DNA from 2 places in the Nocardioides hankookensis genome. Region 1 is predicted to be linked to the other one. Evidence: riboswitches for the same ligand, from Rfam matches in the RefSeq annotation. Region 1 holds a riboswitch; the other holds the start of a gene.
What was found. Region 1 has a riboswitch for cyclic di-AMP ahead of ACFPYL_RS22460 (C40 family peptidase). Riboswitches for the same ligand answer to the same signal wherever they lie in the genome.
Positions count from the first base shown of each region.

Region 2: linked by a shared signal. The riboswitch ahead of ACFPYL_RS10670 (C40 family peptidase) and the one ahead of ACFPYL_RS22460 (C40 family peptidase) in region 1 are both predicted to bind cyclic di-AMP.

Region 1 covers NZ_JBHSRJ010000009.1:589,377-594,654, forward strand. The annotation lists gene ACFPYL_RS22445 (hypothetical protein) at 1-1,074, opposite strand, end outside; gene ACFPYL_RS22450 (hypothetical protein) at 1,074-1,466, opposite strand; gene ACFPYL_RS22455 (hypothetical protein) at 1,638-2,234, shown strand; gene ACFPYL_RS22460 (C40 family peptidase) at 2,261-2,830, opposite strand; cyclic di-AMP (ydaO/yuaA leader) riboswitch at 2,837-2,980, opposite strand; gene ACFPYL_RS22465 (ABC transporter ATP-binding protein) at 3,195-3,833, opposite strand; gene ACFPYL_RS22470 (ABC transporter ATP-binding protein) at 3,830-4,657, opposite strand; gene ACFPYL_RS22475 (hypothetical protein) at 4,650-5,278, opposite strand, start outside.
Region 2 covers NZ_JBHSRJ010000004.1:877,142-882,419, reverse strand. The annotation lists gene ACFPYL_RS10680 (M48 family metalloprotease) at 1-979, opposite strand, end outside; gene ACFPYL_RS10675 (hypothetical protein) at 976-2,235, opposite strand; gene ACFPYL_RS10670 (C40 family peptidase) at 2,259-3,242, opposite strand; cyclic di-AMP (ydaO/yuaA leader) riboswitch at 3,269-3,440, opposite strand; gene ACFPYL_RS10665 (hypothetical protein) at 3,626-3,832, opposite strand; gene ACFPYL_RS10660 (lysylphosphatidylglycerol synthase domain-containing protein) at 3,834-4,769, opposite strand; gene ACFPYL_RS10655 (class I SAM-dependent methyltransferase) at 4,766-5,278, opposite strand, start outside.

The sequences.
Region 1 (5,278 bases):
GCCGGAGGTGGCGGACTTGCCGGCGGCGGTGGAGGCCGCACCGCTGCGTCCGAGGGTGCCGGCGCCGCCGGTGCGGGCCGAGCTGCCGATGCCGCGCACGGCACTCGACGCGGTGCCACGACCGGCCGTCGCGGCCGCGCCGCCCGAGCCCGGCAGCAGGCCACCGCCGCGGAGCGCGTTGGTGAGCTTGGCGCCGATCAGGCCGGCGGCCGCGCCGCCACCAGTCGCACCGAGGACACCGAGGCCAGGACCGGACGAGCCGGGTCCGGCGATCTCCGCACCGCCGATCGGGGTGCCCGGCATCGTCGTACCGCCGGCCACCGTCGGGTCGTAGGTGCCGGTGCCGTCGGTCCCGCCGGTGTTGTTGGGCACGTAGTCGACGGTCGTCGTCGGGTTGCGTGGCGGGTGCTTCGGCTCGGTGCCGGTGGTCCCGTGGCCCGGGTCGGCGTGGCCGCTGCCGATGGTCGCCGTCGACATCGGCCCGACCCCGGCGGAGCCGCCGCCAGACCGGCCGGGGGCGCTGCTGGGCGGCGGGGGTGGAGGCGGCGGGTCGGGCTCGCCGTGGATCTCCTTCATCGTCGCCGACGACTTGCCGAGGGCCTCGTCGAGCGCGTCGGCGTGGGCGCGCGCCTTCTCCTCCTGCGCGGCGAACGCGGAGGCGAAGGCCGACTCCTTCGACTTGCTCGTCGCCTCCTTGGCGAGCTCCTCGTCGGTCGCGTTGTTGCCGGGCGCCCGGTACGGCGTGGGCTCCGACATGTCCTCGAGCTTCGCCTCGTGGTCGATCGCGGTCTGGATCGCGTCGCCGGCGTGGCGGAGGGCGTGGTGGCCCTTGAGCAGGACCTGCGCCTTGGCCTCCATCGCGTCGGCGGACTTCTGGAAGGCGGCGTCGACGGCCGGGCCGGTCTCGCCACCGATCGCCCACTTGACGGTGCCGGCCGCGTTCCTGAGGTAGTCGCCCACCCCGGTGAGCACGTCACTGCACTTCTGCCACTCCGTGGCGGCGCCGTTCACCGCGCCCGGGTTGCCGCCGGTGACGGCCTTGGTCAGGCGCTCGGCCTGGGGTCCGCGCACCATCAGCCCTCACCTCCCGAGCGGTCACCGTGGAAGTTGTGCGAGTTGAGGTGGGACGCGGCGTCCGCGAGCTCGTTCTTGCGGCTCGGCGTCAGGTCGGCCGCGGCCTGGAGGTCGGTGTCGTTGAGGTGCCGCGAGAACTCGTTGAGGTTCGTCGCGTAGCCCCGCAGGCCCTCGACCATCTCCTCCAGCGCATCCTTCACGTGCTGGTGCGCGATGCTGACCTGGTTGTCGAGGTCGGAGCCGGCGTCCGAGCCGCCGAAGACCCCGTTGATCGTGGTCGGTCCGGCCTGGTGGATCTCACCGGCATGTGTCTCGAGGATGTCCCTGCACGAGTTCACCAGGGCTTCTGGCAGCCCCAGCATCGTCAGGATGTCCAGTGGTCCCGTCGTCATCTCAGCGCTTCCCCCGAAGAAAGAGTCCGTTCGCGCCGTAGCGCCCTCGTAGCCCCACCTCCCCCGTTGGCGCGGCGACAAAACCTCCCCGGCCCTGCTGCTCGTCCGGTTTCATCGCGCGCCCGCGCGGGGAAGGGTGACCACGACGTTCTCGGACCACCAGGAGGCACCGTGTCCCGCCCCCGTGCTGTCGTCGCCATCGCCGTCCTCGGCCTCACCCTCGCGCTCGCCGGGTGCAACGACGACGACCCCGGCACGAAGGCCGACCCCACCACGTCGCCCTCGGCGTCGTCCTCCGGCGACAGCACGTCCGCGTCGCCGTCCGACGACGCGTCACCGAGCGTGGCGCCGGCCACCGGGCCGCAGCTGAAGATGCCGAACGCGACGATGAACGCCCCGGAGGGCTACAAGAGGACGAAGAAGATCGTCGACTTCTCCGTCGACGCCTCGTCGCCCGACTTCACCAGCAGCGTCACCCTCATGGCCCTGGAGTACGCCGGCCCGACGTTGCCGCTGGACCTCATGTACGACGCCGTGAAGGACTCGTACGAGAAGAAGGGGTACAAGCGCCTGCCCGACCAGGAGATCGACGGCGTCACCTTCTACCACATCTCCGGCAAGAGGGACCGGTATGCCGTGGAGGACGTCTTCGCCGTCCGGGACAACGGCTATGAGACCACGATCCGCTACGCCCTGGACCCGAAGATCCCAGCGGCCGAGCGGGAGCAGCTGATCGCGGAGGGGCTCGCCTCCTTCAAGTTCAGCTGATCCCGCTCCCGCTCAGCGGCGGTGCCTCAGCGCCCGCGCAGGGTGCCCGGGAACCAGCTGTTGGTCCACACGGGGTCGGTGCGCACCCGGGTGCCGGAGTACGGCGCGTGCAGCACGAGCCGGCGACCGTGCTTCCAGCCGGCGTACACGCCGACGTGGTAGACGCCGCCACCGTCGGTGAAGAACATCAGGTCGCCGCGCTTCATGGCGCTGCGCGAGATGTGCCGCGCGAAGTGGGCCTGCGCCGAGGAGGTCCGCGGGATGCCGTGGATGCCGGCGCGGCGGAAGCTGTAGTAGGTCAGGCCGGAGCAGTCGAACCGGTTCGGGCCGGCCGCGCCGTACGCGTAGGGGTCGCCCTTCTGGGCGACCGCGGTGGTCATCGCGCGGAAGACCTTGGAGTGCTTGGGCCGGTGGTGCTTCGGCTTCGGGTGCTTCGCGGCGGCCGCGTGGGTCGCGGCGACGGCGGCGTGCGCGTCGGAGGTCGGCGCCGACGTGAGCAGGCCGACGGCGAGGGCGCCGCTGAGGGCGACCCGGACGCCGGTCCGGCCGCAGGCGCGGGCCAGGGTCGGCAGAGCTGTGGGCAGGGCAAGAGACATAGCGTGGTTTCCTTCCCACGCCTGCGGGGTTAGCTGTCGGGTTCGGGCAGGAAGGTGCCCGGCCGCCAGTCGGCGGCTTCACCCCGAGCGGCCGTGTGGCCGCGAAGGTGGATCCCCCACTCCTGCCCGTGCTGTTTCAGATCGTCGATCGGTCCGAGTGTCCGACCTGGCGGACCGGTACCGTGAGCGGGCAGGACTCGGCGTGCTCGGGGACCGGTGTGCTTGGTGCAATCGTCAACGACGGTAGCCACGCGAAAGTACGGATCACGATTCCACAAACGACGGTTTCCGTGGCGCAGGCCACATCCCCCGCGTGAAATCGTCGCCCAACTGGACGCAGATCACACAGTTCGAGCCGTGTAGTTCAGCCCAGGACGCGCCCGTCCTCGAGGCGTACGACGCGGTGCGCGACCTCCCAGACGCGCTGGTCGTGGGTCGCCACGAGCACCGCCGAGCCGGCCCGGGCGGCGTCCGCGAGGACCCCGATCACCTGGCCGACGTGGTCGTCGTCCTGGTGCCCGGTCGGCTCGTCGAGCACCGCGAGCCGCGGGTCGAGGACCAGCGCCCGGGCCACCGCGACCCGCTGCTGCTCGCCGAGCGAGGTGTCGGTGACCCCGCGCCGCGCGAACGCCACCAGGTCGAGGTCCTCGGCCAGCCGGGCGAACCGCTCGGCCGGGTCGACGCGGGCCCGGTGGGCCGGCAGCACGATGTTGTCCTCGACGGTCAGCCCCGCGAGCAGGCCGTGCTGCTGCGGCACCACGGCGATCATCGACCAGTCGGCGATCTCCGCGGTCGGGCGGCCGTCGAGGGTCGCGGTGCCGTGGTCGGGGTGCTCGATGCCCGCCGCGAGGTGGCAGACGGTCGACTTGCCGGAGCCCGACGGGCCGGCCAGGGCGACCAGCTCGCCCGGCTCGACGCGCACGGAGATGTCGTGGAGCACCTCGACGCGGCGCCCGCCCGCGCCGTACCCGTGGGCGACGCCGACCAGCTCGAGCGCGGTCACGACTCCCCCTCCGGCGCCCGCAGGCGTACGCCGTCGGCGTCGACCTCGACGATCACGCGGCGCGAGGGGAAGAGGTCGAGCACGGCCGGGGGCAGCTGGAGCCGGCCGGTCGCGTCGATGACGCCGGTGGTGTCGCGGCGGGTGGTCTCGCTGGAGAGCACGCCGTGGCGCAGTCGGAGCAGCCGGTCGGCGCGGTGCATGATCCGCTCGTCGTGGCTGCTGATCACCACCGCGACGCCGTCGGCGGCCGCGGCCAGCAGTGCGTCGACGACGACGTCGGCGTTGGCGTGGTCGAGCTCGGCGGTCGGCTCGTCGGCGACCACCAGCGCGGGTCGGCCGGCCAGGGCCAGCGCGACGGCGAGGCGCTGCTGCTCGCCGCCGGAGAGCGCGAGCGGCAGGTGGTCGGCGCGGTGCTCGAGGCCGACCGCGGTGAGGGCCTCGGCCGGGTCGCCGTCGGCGCCGCGCCACGACGAGACCTGGCGGAGCTGGTCGACGGCGCGCAGGTGCGGGAAGACCGCGAGCGCGGAGCGCTGCGGCACGAACCCGATCCGGCTGCGCCGCAGCCGGCGCAGGTCGCGGGTCGAGGCGGCGCCGATGTCGCTGCCCAGAACGGTCAGGGTGCCGGCGCTCGGCCGGTCGCGGGCGCCCAGCATCGTCAGCAGGCTGCTCTTGCCCGAGCCGGACGGCCCGGCGACGACGGTCAACGCGCCCGGGTGCACCTCGAGCCCGATGCCGCGCAGGGCATGGGTCTCCCCGGTCGCCGACCGGAAGACCTTGACCAGGTCCTCGCAGCTGACGGCGGGAGCGGACACGGTCTCAGCCACCACCACGAAGCACCTCCGCCGGATTGCGCCGGCTCGCGCGGCGGGTGCCGAGGAGCCAGGCGAGCAGCACCGTCACGACCAGCACGACGAGCAGGACGACCAGGTCCGCGACGCCGGGACGCGGGCGGGTGAGCGGCGGGATGGTCGCGGCCGCGTCGATGATGGTGGGGCCGAGCACCAGGACGGCGCCGGCGACCAGCGCGGCGAGGACGGCGGTCGCGACGGCGTACGCGACCTCCCAGGAGCGCGACCGGGCGAGCTCGCGCGACGACCAGCCCATCCGGGACAGCAGCACGTCGGAGACGGTGTCGCGGTCGGCCAGCCGGAGCGCGAGGACCAGTGCGCCGGCCAGGGCCAGCACGAGCATGACGACGCCGAGCGCGAGGACGTAGCCGGCGGCCCAGGTCGAGGCGATCAGCCCGTTGGAGATCGCCTCCTCGGCGGAGGTCACGACGTCGCCGTCGTTCGCGACGCCGGCGGCGCGGAGGTCGCGGCGCAGCTGGGCGGACGAGCCGTCGGACCACACCCACGACTCGAACGCGCCGGCGTCCTTGCTGGAGGCGCCCTCCAGCTTGGGGTTGACGGTCTTGAGGACGAGCCGGAAGAGCCGGCGGCTGCTGG
Region 2 (5,278 bases), on a different contig from region 1:
GGGGTACGACGGCGGGGTCGCGCATCGGCGGGCGCCCGCGTCCGGCGAGCGCGCCCACGAGGAGCGCGAGCAGGCCGACCCCGAAGACCGCTCCCGCGGCGCCGATCAGGGTGCCGGTGCGCGGGTCGTCGTGCTTCGCGTGGGCGAGCTCGTGCGCGACCACCGAGAGCGTCTCGTCGCGCGGCACGTCGTTGACCAGGTTGTCGTAGAGCACGACCCGGCGGGTGCTGCCGAAGCCCGACACGTAGGCGTTCAGGGTCGTCGTACGCCGCGAGGCGTCGGCCACCAGGACGTCGTCGACCGGGACGCCCTCCTGGTCGGCCAGGGCCAGCACCTGGGTGCGCAGCGGCCCGTCCGGCAGCGACGTGAAGTCGTTGAAGATCGGCTCGACCAGCACCGGGTAGACGAACGAGCCGAGCACGACGAGCGCGCCGGCCAGGGCCGCGGCGACGGCAGGCCAGGCCCGCTCCCACCGGCGTGCGCAGCCGATCAGCACGACCAGCAGGACCGAGGTCGCGAAGACCTGCACCGCCTCGGTGCGCACCAGGTCGGCGGCGAAGCCGCCCCAGCCCTGCTCGCTCAGCCCGTAGTCGAGGACGTGGCGGCGCATCAGCACCGCGAAGGGCAGCGTGATGACCCGGCCGACGACCACCACGGCCGCGACCGCGAGCACGACCCGCACCCACCACCAGCCGGGCAGCCGCCCGACCAGCCGTGGACCCCACCGGCTGAAGCCGAGGACGCAGGACACGACGAGCGAGACCGCGAGCGAGCTCCAGCTCCAGACCCGTGCCCAGCGCGAGTAGTCCTCGGCGCGGGCGATCTGCTCGGCGGTGAAGACCGACGCGGCCGGCACCGGGCCCGGTGTGCCGCCGGGCACCGGGTGCCAGGGCACCAGCAGGATCGCGAGCACCACGAACGCGCTGCCCCCGACGGCGGTGACGACCAGGGCGACGCGGCGGTCCGGCGTCGCGGTCACGAGGCCAGCTCCTGCAGCTCGCTGCGCCAGTCGGCGGTCAGCTCCGCGACGGTCAGGCCGGTCTCGGCGACGAGCGCGGCCGGGAGGGGCTGCCCGCGGTCGACGGCCCGGTAGAACGCCACCAGGTCCGCCTCGCTGGTCTCCTGCGCGATCTCGCGGCACGCCAGCCAGGCGCTTTCGTACGTCGCGCCGAGGTGCGGCGTCCGGGTGCCGAACGCCCCCTCGTCGGGCAGCCGGCGTGGCGCGCCGCTTCGTCGTACGGCGGCGATGATCTGGGCGGCCGACCGGTCCACCGGCAGGTCCACGTCGCGCAGCGCCACGTAGTCGGCGAACCCCTCGAGCAGCCACAACGGCGTGCGGCTGTCCCAGGCGCCGGTCGCGACGTGGGTGGTCTCGTGGCTCATCACCACCTGGGCGCCGGTCGGTCGCAGGCTGCCGAAGACGTCGGGGTTCACGAACACGTGCACCGGCGAGCTCGGCGCGCTCGAGCCGTCGGCCGAGGTCGTGACCGCCGCGATCTGGTCGTAGTCGCCCTCCTTCGCGCCCAGCGCGGCCTCGAGCGCGTCCACGGACGCGGGCACCTCGACCACCAGGCCGCGGCGCCAGCTCGGCAGCACCCGGCGCACGACCGGCACGGCCGCCTCGGCGCGCGCGGCGTAGTCGTCGGCGACGTCGGAGGAGCCTGCGACGACCACGAGTGTCGAGGGCGTGCGCCGTACCTGCACCGGCCCGGACAGCCAGACCGGCGAGACCCGCCCGCCACCGCCGAACCCGGCCAGCGCGACCCGGTTGCCGTCGTCGACCAGGTGCACGTCCACCTCGGCGCGGCCGGAGACCGTGTCGAAGCCCCGGAACCGCCAGGTCGCGTCGACCGCGGCGTCCCAGGCACCGTCGGAGGTGGGCGCACCGTCGTCGTCGACGTAGCGCAACGTGAAGTCGCCGACGTCCAGCGCGTCCGCGTTGGCGACCAGTGCCGCCAACGTGTCGCCCGCGGCCGGGTCGCCCGCCGGCGCCAGCGCGCGGGCGGCGTCCTGGTCGCGCTCACGCACTGCCGTCTCGAACGCCGCGAGCGTCGTGGTCGCGAGCGTCGGCTCGACGCTGGGGCGGGCGGCGCGCGGCGCCGGCGCGACGTACGTGTCGTCGTGGGTGAGCGACCAGGCGAGCAGGGCGGAGGCGACCAGCAGGCACAGCGAGAGGCCGGCCACCCACCAACGCGGGCGACCGGCCTCTCGAGGCTGATCTGGCGTGACGCTCACCCCGGCATTCTGCCGGGTGGCTCCTAGCCGGGGCGCACCGCACCGACGTACGGCATGGCGTGCAGGCTCGTGACGCGAACACCCGAGCTCGGGTTCTCGGCGTTCACGATCATGCCGTTGCCGATGTACATGCCGACGTGGCTGATCGGGCTGTAGTAGAAGACCAGGTCGCCGGGCTGCAGGTCGGACTCCGCGATGTGCGGGCCGGTGCTGTACTGCGCGCTCGAGGAGTGCGGCAGGCCGACGCCCGCCTGGGCCCAGGCCATCATCGTCAGGCCGGAGCAGTCGAAGGCGCTCGGGCCGGCGGCGCCGTACACGTAGCTCTTGCCGACCTGGGCGAGCGCGTACTGGACCGCGGCGGCGGCACGACCGGAGACCGGGACGTCGGACGGGAGCCGCACGACGCCGCGCGAGAGCATCTCCTCGCGCTCCTTCTCCTTGAGGTCGCCGAGCACGGCCTGCGCCTCGGCGAGCTTGTCGTCGACGACCGACTTCTCCTTCGCCAGGACCTTCTCGGTCTCAGCGACGTCGGCGGCGCGCTTCTCGGTGGCGCTCTGGCGGATGCTCAGCGCCTGCGCCTCGGTGGCGTACTTGTCGAACAGCTGCGACTGGAGGTCGTTGAACGCCGACATCGTCGAGAGCTGCGCGAGGAAGGACTGGGGGTCGTCGGACAGGGCGACCTGGCCGACGGTGGAGAGGCTCTGCCCCTCGTACTGCCGCACGACCGAGTCCTGGACCTGGCCGCGGACCTCCTCGAAGGCGTCGTCCTGGCGGTCCTGGTCGGCCTTCAGGGAGTCCAGGTCACCCTGGAGGTCCTTGAGCTCGAGCTTGGCGTCGTTGTAGCGCTCCTGCGCCTGCTCCGCCTCGTGGTAGAGCTTGTCGACGCGCTTCTGGACGTCGTCGATGCTGGGCTCGGCCTGGGCGGGCGTGGTCGGCATGAAGCCGACAGCGGCGATCATGGCGCCACCCGACAGCATCGTGATGAGTCGCTTGCGGCTCTTCTGCACGGGCGGGCGTTCTCCTTGTGACGTCGTACGCCTACCGGGTGAGCTGACGGATTCGGGCACGACATTTGCCCTACCCCGCTCCGAGGTGGCCCGAGTGCCACCGCCGTCACAGGGATTCACCCCTGGCAGCGGGCGGGCCCGCTACCGATGGTTCCCCGGCTCCGGGCCTCCGACAGGTCGACGGGCCCGGACTCAGCGCGGTGGCCGCGCGCACCTGAGTGATGCACGTCCTCGGCCACCTGAGCGACTGAGGTTAGTCTGCGCCCCCACTGTCGCCAAACTCTCCATCGGCAACGCGCCGTAAATTTGCAAGGAGTTTGTGCGCGGCCCTGCCGAATCGGGTGGCCACCTGTCACACAGGTCACATCCGCCCCACCAGTCACTCAGGCGGACTCCATGTGCGGCGGGTCCACCGGCCGCACCAGTCGCAGCGGCGGGACCAGCCCGCTCTCGGCCAGGACGTCGAGCGCGCGCTGCTCGTCGTCGTCGAAGGTCAGCTCGGGGGGTGGGCCCAGCAGCACCGTGACCACGCAGTCGTGGCAGTGCAGCCCGCGCACCTCGCAGGTGTCGCAGTCGATTCTCGTGCTCATGTCAGGAACGCTCCCAGCCGCCACCGACAGTGGGGTCCGGCACGACGGCCCTCCGGCGTGTCGCGCGCACGACTGCCCACGCGAGGAAGGCCAGGAGCAGGTCGCCGCCGGTGAGCAGCGCGCGGGTCAGCAGCGCCAGCGCCGTGGCCGTGGTGACGCCGGTGACCGGCGCGAGCAGCGCGACCAGGGTGACCTCGCGGGCACCGATGCCCGCGGGGGCGAGCACGACCAGCACGCCCACGGCGTACGCCGTCGTGAACGCCCCGGCGGCGACCGGGAAGAGGTCCACCGACGGGCTCGGGGCGAGCGCGATCATCGCGGCGGCGTAGCAGGTCCAGGTGACCGCCATCAGCCCGACGAGGACGCCGACGGCGCCGGGCGAGAGGCGCAGGTGGCCGGAGCCGCCCGCCAGCCGGGAGCCGACCCGCTCGACGACCGGGGGCGTGAGGCCGACGACGCAGCCGACGAGCCCGAGGACGACCAGCCACGTCGGCAGCCCGGGCGTCCACCAGCCGGAGACGGCGAGCATGCCGGCGACCAGGCCGGAGGTGGCGAGGTTGAGCCAGAGGAACATCAGGGAGGTGCCGACCGTGACCCGCATCGGCACGTCGAAGCCGCGGGCCAGGTCGGCGTGCGCGCCCATCGACCAGACGGAGCCGGGGATGTACTTGCCGAGCTGGCCCACGAAGAAGACCCGCTGGCCCTCCCCCGGCGGCATCCGGTGGCCGTAGCCGGCGAGCAGGCGCAGCCAGGCGACGCTGGTGACCAGCAGCCCGGCCAGCACGAGTGCCGCGGCGACCACGAGCCCGACGACCGACGTGCGGTGCACCGTGTCGAGCAGCTCGCCGCCGCGGTCGTGCAGGCCCCAGAACGCGAACCCCAGGACGGCCGCCAGGAAGACCCAGCGGAGCACGTCCATGAGCCGCCCGCGGGTCATGCGGACACCTCGCGGCGGGGTACGGCGATCACGGCGGTCCGGGTGGGGTAGGGCAGCGACGGCGTGACGCCGCGGGTCCAGGTCACGTGCAGCCGCGTCCCGAGCGCCTCGATGGCGTCGCGGTAGCGGGCCCGGTCGACGTTGTCGAAGAGGATCAGGCCGCCGTCCGCGAGCCGGTCCAGGGCGCGCACCAGGCACGCCTCGCGGGCCCGGCCGTCGATCACGATCAGGTCGAACTCGCCGTCGACCCGGTCGATCGCGTCGGCGTACGCCGTGAAGTCGAGGCCCGCGAAGCCCGGCTTGGCGGAGGTGACCCCGCCGGGGCCGCGGCGCGGCTCGACGACGAGGAGGTGCACGTTGTCGAGGTCGCGCGCGCTCAGCTCGCGGGCCATCCGGCCGCCCCAGGCGGCGTCGTGCTCGATGCTGGCGACCGCCGCCGCCCGGGTCGCGAGCCACAGCGTCGAGGCGCCGGACCCCCACTCCAGCACCCGGGCCCGCGGGCGGGTGCG